DNA from 3 places in the Mesorhizobium sp. B2-4-13 genome. Region 3 is predicted to be linked to each of the others. Evidence: predicted binding sites of a transcription regulator. Region 3 holds the regulator's gene; each other region holds the start of a gene.
What was found. The regulator LexA, encoded in region 3, represses DNA repair genes until DNA is damaged. The targets are predictions, from matches to a motif close to TGTTCNNNNTGTGTTCNG.
Positions count from the first base shown of each region.

Region 1: the regulator LexA is predicted to act here: its motif matches at 1,431-1,448, upstream of FJ936_RS16840 (metallopeptidase family protein).
Region 2: the regulator LexA is predicted to act here: its motif matches at 1,301-1,318, upstream of recA (recombinase RecA).

Region 1 is NZ_VFVB01000005.1:337,467-340,743, reverse strand. It holds gene FJ936_RS16850 (CoA ester lyase) at 1-609, shown strand, start outside; gene FJ936_RS16845 (DUF1737 domain-containing protein) at 648-854, shown strand; gene FJ936_RS16840 (metallopeptidase family protein) at 871-1,293, opposite strand; gene FJ936_RS16835 (hypothetical protein) at 1,472-2,512, shown strand; gene FJ936_RS16830 (DUF6504 family protein) at 2,454-3,277, shown strand, end outside.
Region 2 is NZ_VFVB01000006.1:259,449-262,725, forward strand. It holds gene FJ936_RS18490 (pseudouridine-5'-phosphate glycosidase) at 1-72, opposite strand, end outside; gene FJ936_RS18495 (carbohydrate kinase family protein) at 150-1,094, opposite strand; gene recA (recombinase RecA) at 1,376-2,476, shown strand; gene alaS (alanine--tRNA ligase) at 2,748-3,277, shown strand, end outside.
Region 3 is NZ_VFVB01000004.1:594,161-597,437, forward strand. It holds gene FJ936_RS14800 (ComEC/Rec2 family competence protein) at 1-966, shown strand, start outside; gene lexA (transcriptional repressor LexA) at 960-1,703, opposite strand; gene FJ936_RS14810 (GntR family transcriptional regulator) at 2,114-2,887, opposite strand; gene FJ936_RS14815 (ABC transporter substrate-binding protein) at 3,038-3,277, shown strand, end outside.

The DNA of each region.
Region 1 (3,277 bases), on a different contig from region 3:
CCGGACGGCATCCTGCTGCCGAAGGTCGACACGCCGCGTGACGTGCTCGAAGTCGGCGATGTGCTGGACGATAGTTTTGCCCCGGACAGCGTGAAACTATGGGCGATGATCGAGACGCCCAAGGCCATGCTCAACATCGGCGCCATCGCCGAACTCGGCCGCGACCCCGCCTCGCGCCTGGATTGTTTCATCGCCGGAACGAATGACCTGATCAAGGATACCGGCGTGCTGGCGACGCCGGATCGCGCCTATCTGCTGCCATGGCTGATGCAGATGCTGCTGGCGGCACGCGCCGGCGGGATCGACATGCTCGATGGGGTGTTCAACGATTTCCGCGACCCGGATGCGTTCGCGCGTGAGTGCACGCAGGCCGCCGCCATGGGCTTCGACGGCAAGACGCTGATCCATCCATCGCAGGTCGAGGCGGCCAACCGTGCCTTCGCCCCGTCGGCGCAGGCGCTGGCCGAGGCGCGCGCGGTGAAGGATGCCTTCGCGCTTGCGCAAAACAGTGGCAAGGGGGTCATCGCGCTGAATGGCAGGATGGTCGAGCGGTTGCACTTGGCGCAGGCCGAAAAACTTCTGGCGAAAGCGGCCGCCATCGGCGCATGATATTCGCCGATTTGGGGATACACGACAGGAGTTGGACGATGAAACTCTACCGCTTTCTCACCGCCCCGGACGACGCCAGCTTTTGCCATAAGGTGACGGCGGCGCTGAACAGGGGCTGGCACCTGTTCGGCTCGCCGACCTACGCCTACGACAAGAAGACCAAGACCATGCGCTGCGGCCAGGCCGTGGTGAAGGATGTCGATGGCCAGGAATACGGGCCGGATACGAAGCTCAGCGACTGGTAGGGGAAAACGCCGAGGGCTATTCAGCCGCCTCTTCGATCTTCTCCATATCATCGTCCGACAGGCCGAAATGGTGGCCGATCTCGTGGACCAGTACGTGGGTGACGATGTCGCCCAGCGTTTCCTCGTTTTCGGCCCAGTAGTCGAGCATGGCGCGGCGGTAGAGCGTGATGCGGTTCGGGCCTTCGCCTGTCTGCGGGTTCCAGCGTTCGGCGATACCGCGCCCCTCGAACAGGCCGAGCAGGTCGAACGGCGTTTCCAGCGACAGGTCGTCCATGATCTCGTCGGTCGGGAATTCGGCGATCTGGATGACGATCTCGCCGGTCAGCTTGCGAAAATCCTCCGGCAGGTGGGCGTAGGCCTCCAGGGCCAGGAACTCCAATTCCTCCATCGAGGGCGCAAGTTCACCATGCCAGGTGCGGGTCTTGTAGATGCGGGCCATGCTTTGTCCTTTGATCCCGGCATATAGGCGTTCGCGCTGGTCGAGGCAAATGACGCCTGTACGCCGGTGTCGCGCAAGAAGAGGAATAAATTCCTTGATGAGCCTGCTTGACTCTTCCGATCCCCTCTGGAATCTATAGGAACATAACAGGAACAATTGTGAGTGAAAGCTGACCGTCATGGCGATGACCGCCGTGGCGCGGGAGACTGTTTTTGCCCTGCGCCGCCAGATCGCGAAGATCGAGGGAACACTGCCCGAGCGCCTGCAGGCGCCGGCTGGCGCGCCCCTTGCTGACGCCGGCAGCGATCTGACGATCGTCCGGCGCGGGCTTGCCGCCGCCTTGCCGGACGCTTTCCTGCCCATCGGCATCGAGCGGCTCGATGCCGCGCTCAGCGGCGGCCTGCCGAAAGCCGCCCTGACCGAAATCCATGGCCTGGAAACCCGCGATGCGGGCGCCGTCGCCGGTTTCGCCCTGTCGATCGTCAGCCTGATCCTCAGCCAGGCGCAGGGGCTGCCCATCCTGTGGATCGGGACATCGGAAATTTTCCATGAGGCCGGCTTTCCCTATGCCAGGGGGCTGCATGCCTCGTTCGGCATCGAGCCCCAGCAATTGCTGTTTTCCGAGACGCCCAGGCTTGTCGATGCGCTGTGGATCGCCGAGGAGGCGGCCCGCATGACCGCGCTTGCAGCCGTCATCCTGGAGATCCGCGGCAATCCGCAGCGGCTGGACCTGACCGCGACACGCCGCCTGCATGCGCGGGCGCAAGGTGCCGGCCGGCCGGTGTTCCTGCTGCGACAAGCGGCCGAGCCCGAACCGACGGCGGCGCCTGTTCGTCTGATTGTCGCTTCGGCGCCGGCCGTGCCGCGCGAAACAGTCGCCGGGCCGCTCGCCGGCTCGATCGGCCACCCGGCCTTCACCATCAGCATCGGCAAGAGCCGCACGGCCCTGCCTGGACAATTCACACTGGAGTGGAACCCCGATGAATGCAGATTCGATGAAAGAAGGGGCGAGGAAAGAAGCAGGGCAAGCAACGAATGGGCAGAGAATCCTGTCCCTGTGGTTTCCCTATCTCGCGACCGAAAGGATCCTGCGGCAGCGTCTGGGGAAATCCTGGCGTTCCCGGCCGCCGGATCATCCGCAGCCATCTCATCCACCGCTCGTGATCAGCCATCGCCAGGGCAACGCGCAGCGCATCTCGGCCCTCGACGCGCGGGCTGAGGCGCTGCACCTGAAGCGCGACATGGGGATTGCCGATGCGCGCGCCATGCATCCGTCGATCGACATCGTCGAAGCCGATCCGGAGGCCGACCGGCGCCTGCTCGAGGGCCTTGCCGACTGGTGCGACCGCTACACGCCGCTGGTGGCGCTGGACGGCATTGACGGCCTGTTCCTCGACGTCACCGGCTGCACCCATCTGTTCGGCGGCGAACGCGCCATGCTGGACGAAATCCTGTCGCGCTTCTTCCAGCAGGGTTTCGACGTCCGCGCCGGGCTTGCCGGCACGCCCGGGGCGGCCTGGGCGGCGGCCCGCTTTTGCGGCGACCGCATCGTTCCATCAGGCGAGGAGGAAGCCTTGCTCGCCCCTTTGCCGCTGGCCGCCCTTCGCATAGCGCCGGAAACCCGTACCAGCCTGGAAAGCGTGGGGCTGCGCACGGCGGACGCCGTCATGGCGGCACCGCGCGCGCCGCTCGCCCGCCGCTTCGGCGCTTTGCTGCTCCAGCGCCTCGACCAGGCGCTTGGCCGTCTCGACGAGGCGATCTCACCGCGTCTTCCCGTCGCGCCGCTTTCGGTCGAGCGTCATCTCGCCGAGCCCGTCACGCTGACGGAGGAAATAGAACGGCTGGTGGGCATGCTGGCGACGACCTTGAAGACCGACCTCGAACGCCGCGGCGAAGGCGCAAGGAGCCTGACGCTGTTGCTTTTTCGCGTCGACGGCGCCGTCAGCCGCATCGCGCTCGGCACCTCGCGGCCGATGCGCGAACC
Region 2 (3,277 bases), on a different contig from region 3:
GCGCCCGGCGGCCAGGGCCTGCGCCACCGGTGCGTGGATATCGATGAAGGGGCGGGCGGTGTCTGGCGTCATCTCTGATCTCCAATCCGGAGTGCGGCGCATCCATCAGGAAAGCGTAGCTTCACCGCGCGTTATGAACTTGCCGGGTCTCATGCCACTTCCCTGGCATCCGGCACAAGGGCCAGCGCTTCCGCGAAGCTCGCCGCGGTGAATTCGGGCACCGCGTCGGCGCTTTCGATGGCCAGCGTTGCCGCGGCGACGCCCTCGCGCACGGCGTGGCGCAGCGGCTGGCCCCGCAGCAGTGCTGCGACCGTCGCACCTGCCAGCGCGTCGCCGGCGCCGGTGACATCGGCGACTTTTCTGGGGGCAGGCGGCAGGATCGAAAAGGCGCCTGTCTCATCGAAACCCAGCACAGGGCCGCTGCCGGCCGTGACCACGCCGCTGGCAAGGCCGCTGCACCGCAACCCGTCGACCATTTCCCGCTCGGCGGCCGCTGCATTGACACCGGCCAGCACGACGGCCTCTCGCCGGTTCATGAAGAGCTGGGCCAGCCCGCCGAGAACCGGTATCAGCCGCGTTACCTTCGCCGGCGAAATCGCGATGGCGAAAACCGGTTTGTCGGCGGCGAGCGACAGCAGCCGCTCCAGGGCGGCCGACGGCAAATTGGCGTCGCACAGGATGGCATCGGCGGCGGCCACCTCCTGGCGTATCTTGGAACGCCTGATCTGCTTGGGAAAAGCCAGGTCGTACAGTGCCATGTCGGCAAAGCCGACGATCAATTCGCCCTCGCGATCGATCAATGCCGTGTAGCTCGGCGTGGTACGGTCGAGGAACACCGCCGAAAGATCGGCGATGCCTGCCTCGGCGATGGCCCGTGAAACCGTATCGGCCGACGCATCGCCGCCCCGCATCGACACCAGGGAGGCCGACACGCCGCGCCGCACCATGCTGCGCAACGCATTGAAGACGCCGCCGCCGATATCCTCGCGCATCGTGCCGGGATTGGAGGCTGCCGGCACGTAGGGACCGTACACCTGGCCACGCCGGTCGATATGGGCGCCGCCCACGGCCAGGATCTTCGGAGATTCCACCATGGTGGCGATATGACCTTTGTTGTTGCGGCCGCACAAGCGCTAGAGTGCGCGACAGAGCTTCGCATGCTGGTCGGCGATTCGGTCGAGCGATACGATCGAGCCGTCTGGCCCAATGCGGAGCCCGTTCGTGCCAGGGTTTGCGAGACAAAAAAAGAACAAACCGCGATATCCTTTGTTTTTCAGTTGGTTGTCACCCCTTGCGAAATGAGAACAAAAAAGGTACAAAATGGCAGGGATCACGGATTGTCCGGCCTTCATTGACGACCAAGGGGTGATGTATCATGGCTCAGAATTCTTTGCGGCTGGTAGAGGATAAGGCAGTGGACAAATCAAAGGCTCTGGATGCGGCGCTGTCGCAAATCGAGCGGGCTTTCGGCAAGGGCTCGATCATGCGGCTCGGCGCCAACGAGCAGGTCGTCGAGATCGAAACGGTGCCGACCGGCTCGCTCGGCCTCGACATCGCGCTCGGCGTCGGTGGCTTGCCGCGCGGCCGTATCATCGAGATTTACGGGCCGGAAAGCTCCGGCAAGACGACCCTGGCCCTGCACACCGTGGCTGAAGCCCAGAAGAAGGGCGGCATCTGCGCCTTCGTCGATGCCGAGCACGCGCTCGATCCGGTCTACGCCCGCAAGCTCGGCGTCGATCTTGAGAACCTGCTGATCTCGCAGCCCGACACCGGCGAGCAGGCGCTGGAGATTTGCGACACGCTGGTGCGTTCCGGCGCCATCGACGTGCTGGTGGTCGATTCGGTGGCGGCGCTGACGCCGCGTGCCGAGATCGAGGGCGAGATGGGCGATTCGCTGCCGGGTCTGCAGGCCCGCCTGATGAGCCAGGCGCTGCGCAAGCTGACCGCGTCGATCTCGCGCTCCAACACCATGGTCATCTTCATCAACCAGATCCGCATGAAGATCGGCGTCATGTTCGGTTCGCCCGAAACCACGACCGGCGGCAACGCGCTGAAATTCTACGCTTCGGTTCGCCTCGACATCCGCCGTATCGGCTCGGTCAAGGATCGTGACGAGGTCGTCGGCAACCAAACCCGCGTCAAGGTGGTCAAGAACAAGTTGGCGCCGCCCTTCAAGGTGGTCGAGTTCGACATCATGTATGGCGAGGGCGTCTCCAAGACCGGCGAACTGGTCGACCTCGGCGTCAAGGCCGGCGTGGTCGAGAAATCGGGCGCCTGGTTCTCCTATAATTCGCAGCGTCTCGGCCAGGGCCGCGAGAATGCGAAACTGTTCCTGCGCGACAATCCCGATACCGCGCGCGAGATCGAGCTGGCGCTCAGGCAGAATGCCGGATTGATCGCCGAAAAGTTCCTCGAAAATGGTGGCTCCGAGGGCAATGGCGAAGACGGTTTTGAGGACGAAGCCGGCGCGATGTAGGCAACGGTCAGAATTTGGCCATAAATCCAGACTATTAGTCAATGCTTAAGTAACAGAGTTCTGTAGTACCGCGTTCCAGACCGCCGGCCTTCGCGCCGGCGGTTTTCGTTTGGGCGGCCCCGCAAGTGCCGGTGCAAAGCGCGAATTGGCCCAATTCCGTGTTTCTGGACAGGGTCAAGAGCTACGGCTAAAAGGCCAGCTCCATCTTCTAGAAAATACAGAGCCATCTCCCGCCGGTCCGGCCGGCGGCTCTCTTGAAAAGGCAGTATCCATGAGTGGCGTCAACGAGATCCGGTCGACCTTTCTCGACTATTTCCGCAAGGAAGGCCACGAGGTCGTGGCCTCGAGCCCGCTCGTGCCGCGCAACGATCCGACATTGATGTTCACCAATGCCGGCATGGTGCAGTTCAAGAATGTCTTCACCGGTTTGGAGAAGCGGCCCTATTCGCGCGCCACCACAGCCCAGAAAAGCGTCCGCGCCGGCGGCAAGCACAACGATCTCGACAATGTCGGCTATACCGCGCGCCACCTGACCTTTTTCGAGATGCTCGGCAATTTCTCCTTCGGTGACTATTTCAAGGAGCGCGCCATCGAGCTTGCCTGGAACCTCATCACCAGGGAGTTCGGGCTGAAGAAGGACAAGCTGCTGGTCACCGTCTATCACACGGACGACGAGGCGGCTGGCTTCTGGAAGAAGATCGCCGGTTTCTCCGACGATCGCATCATCCGCATCCCGACCTCGGACAATTTCTGGGCGATGGGCGACACCGGTCCTTGCGGACCATGCTCGGAAATCTTCAT
Region 3 (3,277 bases):
ACGTCCATTATCGCCGGCAGCGCCACGGCACTGTTTGCCATCTGGCATTTCCAGCGGGTATCGCCGCTCAGCCTGTTCGCCAATCTGGCCGTGATGCCGATCGTGTCGGTCGTGATGTTCCTGGCCGTCGCCAGCGCCCTGCTGATGCCATTCGGACTGGATTGGCCGGCTCTCTATCTCATGGGCAAGGGCCTGACAGCAATGATCGCCGTGTCGGCGTGGATATCGGAGCGCTCTCCGGTCGATGGAGTCGGGCTGATTTCGCAGCAATCCGTGCTGCTGGTCACCGTCGCGCTGGTTATCGCGACGATGGCGACGACATGGCTGCGGCTCGCGGCGCTGCCATTCGCGCTTGCCGGCCTGTTGACTGTGTCGCATACGCGCGCGCCCGATGTGCTGATCTCGGAAGATGCGCGGCTGGTCGCGCTGCCGATCGGCAATGGCGAACTGGCCGTCAACCGGGAACGTCCGAACGAATTCGCAACCGACAACTGGAAGCGCGCCCTGATCTCCGAAACAATCGTCAAACCGGAAATGTTCGACACGACAGACGGGCAATTCGATGTTGCCAGTCCCACCGACCTGCCGCTGGGATCGCCCTTCTACTGCCGCGAAGGCCTGTGCCTTGCCAGGCACCCTTCCGGCGCGATCATTGCCTATGTCGAGGACCGCAAGACCACCTGGAAAGCCTGCGCTTTCGCCGACCTGATCATCGTCAATGACGCAACCGCCTATGACGCCTGCCACAATCCACTGGTTCTCGTCGTCACCAAACGGCAGCTCGCCCGCAAGGGAAGCGCTGCCGTCTTCTTCAATCCCCAGTCGGCCACGACCCGGGCCGCGATCGCATTCGCCGTCGACGGACCATACCGGCCCTGGCACGAACAGCGAAAATTCTCACGCGAGGCGAGGGGGCTGCCGCCGTACAAAAAACCCGACAAGCCCGATAACAAGCCGGTTCAGTAGCGCCTGATCAATCCGACCAGCTTGCCTTGTACCTTGACCCTGTCCGGCCCGAAAATGCGCGTTTCGTAGGCTGGATTGGCGGCCTCGAGAGCGATCGAAGCGCCTTTGCGGCGGAACCGCTTCAGTGTCGCTTCCTCTTCGTCGACCAGTGCCACGATAATTTCGCCCGGGCTTGCCGTGTCGGCATTGCGGATAATGACCGTGTCTCCATCGAAGATACCAGCCTCGATCATCGAGTCGCCCTTGACCTCCAACGCATAGTGCTCGCCGCCCATGATCATGTCCGGCGGCACCGAGATCGAATGCGTCTGATGCTGGATGGCATCGATCGGCACACCGGCGGCGATACGGCCCATGACCGGGATGGACACGGCTGAAACCGCATCGTCGTCGTTGCCGGCCGCGGGCAGGCGCGAAGGCGCAGCGGCCGGCCTGATCTGGCGTCCGAGACTGCCTTGGCCAAGGCTGCCTTGGATGACGCTTGGCGAGAACTTCTTTGCCGCATTGAGGCCCGGCGCGATCGAGTCCGGCAGCCGCAGCACTTCCAGCGCGCGCGCCCGATTGGGTAGCCGGCGAATGAAGCCGCGCTCCTCCAGGGCCGTGATCAGGCGATGGATCCCCGACTTGGAGGCAAGATCGAGTGCTTCCTTCATCTCGTCGAAGGAAGGCGGTATCCCGCTTTCCTTGAGCCGTTCGTGGATGAACATCAGCAGTTCATGTTGCTTGCGTGTCAGCATGGCGGCCCCCAAGACATTGAACGAAAGGTTGAACCAGAATCGAAAAAACAAACCCAGAACAAACACTATCTGTTCCAGTTGTGTTCTGCAACCGTTTAAAGTTTAATGAATTTGTTAAGGGGTCTGAAGTTTTTTGCCCGCGACGGCGGGCAGCAACCAGTCCTTTCTGCCATCGGCAGGCGCATTGAAATCGTTTTGGTTAATGGCCTGTGGCCCATCCGCCGACGAGGCTTTGGCATCAGTTAGTTGGAAGGCTTCTCCTCGGAGGGACGTATAATTCGCGGAGCCATTATTCGCGGAACGAAACGAAACCAAAATGCCAACGATTGGTAGCTTCGGGCGGCCATGGATCCGGGCGTTCGGCGCACTCCGGCCAGCGCGTTCGAATAGGCGTCGCGGAAGCGCTGAAGTTATCCCGAACCCGCCTTCAAGCTGCCGGCGCGAGCGGCGTATCTGGTAGCGCCGCTGTCTTCGCTGTGGACATAGACGTGCAGTGTGTAGCCGATATGCGCCGTCATCAGCGCCTTGGCCCGCTCGATGTCACGGTCGAGCGCCGCTTCCATGATCGCGGTATGGTGTTCGATCGCAATCGCTTCGCGCAGCGCTTCGATTGCCTCTTCATAGCCATCCTTGAGGCCGGCCGCGGCCCGCAGTGTCGGCGCCAGACCAAGAAAGCGATGATGCCGGCGCAACTGATCCGAGATCGTCGAGCGGAACCGCAACAGCCAGTCGCATGTGGCGGCGCTCAGCAGCGCCGCATGGAAAGCCTCGTGGTTCTCGTCCCATCTGTCGACGGCCGCGTCCGAGGGATCGTCGACCGCCGTCTTGCAACGCGAGAGCCGGTAGTGGGCGGTGACCACGGCATCCTCCCACTCCCTACCGCCTTTTTCCATAGATTCGAGGAACAGGGGTATCTCGACCACCATCCTGGCGCGTGCCAGATCCTCCAGCTCGGCCCGCGACACCGGAGCCACGGCAAAACCACGATTGCTGATCGCGGTGACCAGGCGTTCGGCCTCGAGCCGCGACAGGGCTTCGCGCAACGGTGTCCAGCCGACGCCATAGGTGCCGCGCAGCGCACTCAGTTTGAGCGGGGCGCCGGGCATGAGGCGCGTGGTCAGGATGTCGCGCCGCAACAGCTGATAGGCGGCTTCCGTTTTTGTGGAACTCGTTTCATTCAGCATGGTGATCAATCCGTCGTCTGGCGAAAAGTATATATGATAGTGCGTCACAGCAACAATTATATATAATGTTTGACACAGACCAGCGGACTCACCATGATCGCCGTAGTAGCCGCGTTTCCAAGCGGCCCTGATCAAATCTGGGAGGAAATGATGTTGAAGTCGAAATCCGCTTGGTTGTCGGGCTTGGCCCTGGCAGGCGCATTGATGGTCAGTGCCGGCAGTGCCGCGGCCGATCAGATCCGTATCGGCATTGCCAATTTCGGCGAGCATCCGCAATTGAACGCCGCCATAGCCGGCTTCAAGAAGGCGCTGACGGATAATGGCTTCGTCGAGGGTAAGGACGTCGTCTACACGGAGAGCCACACCAATTTCGATGCATCGCTGGTGCCG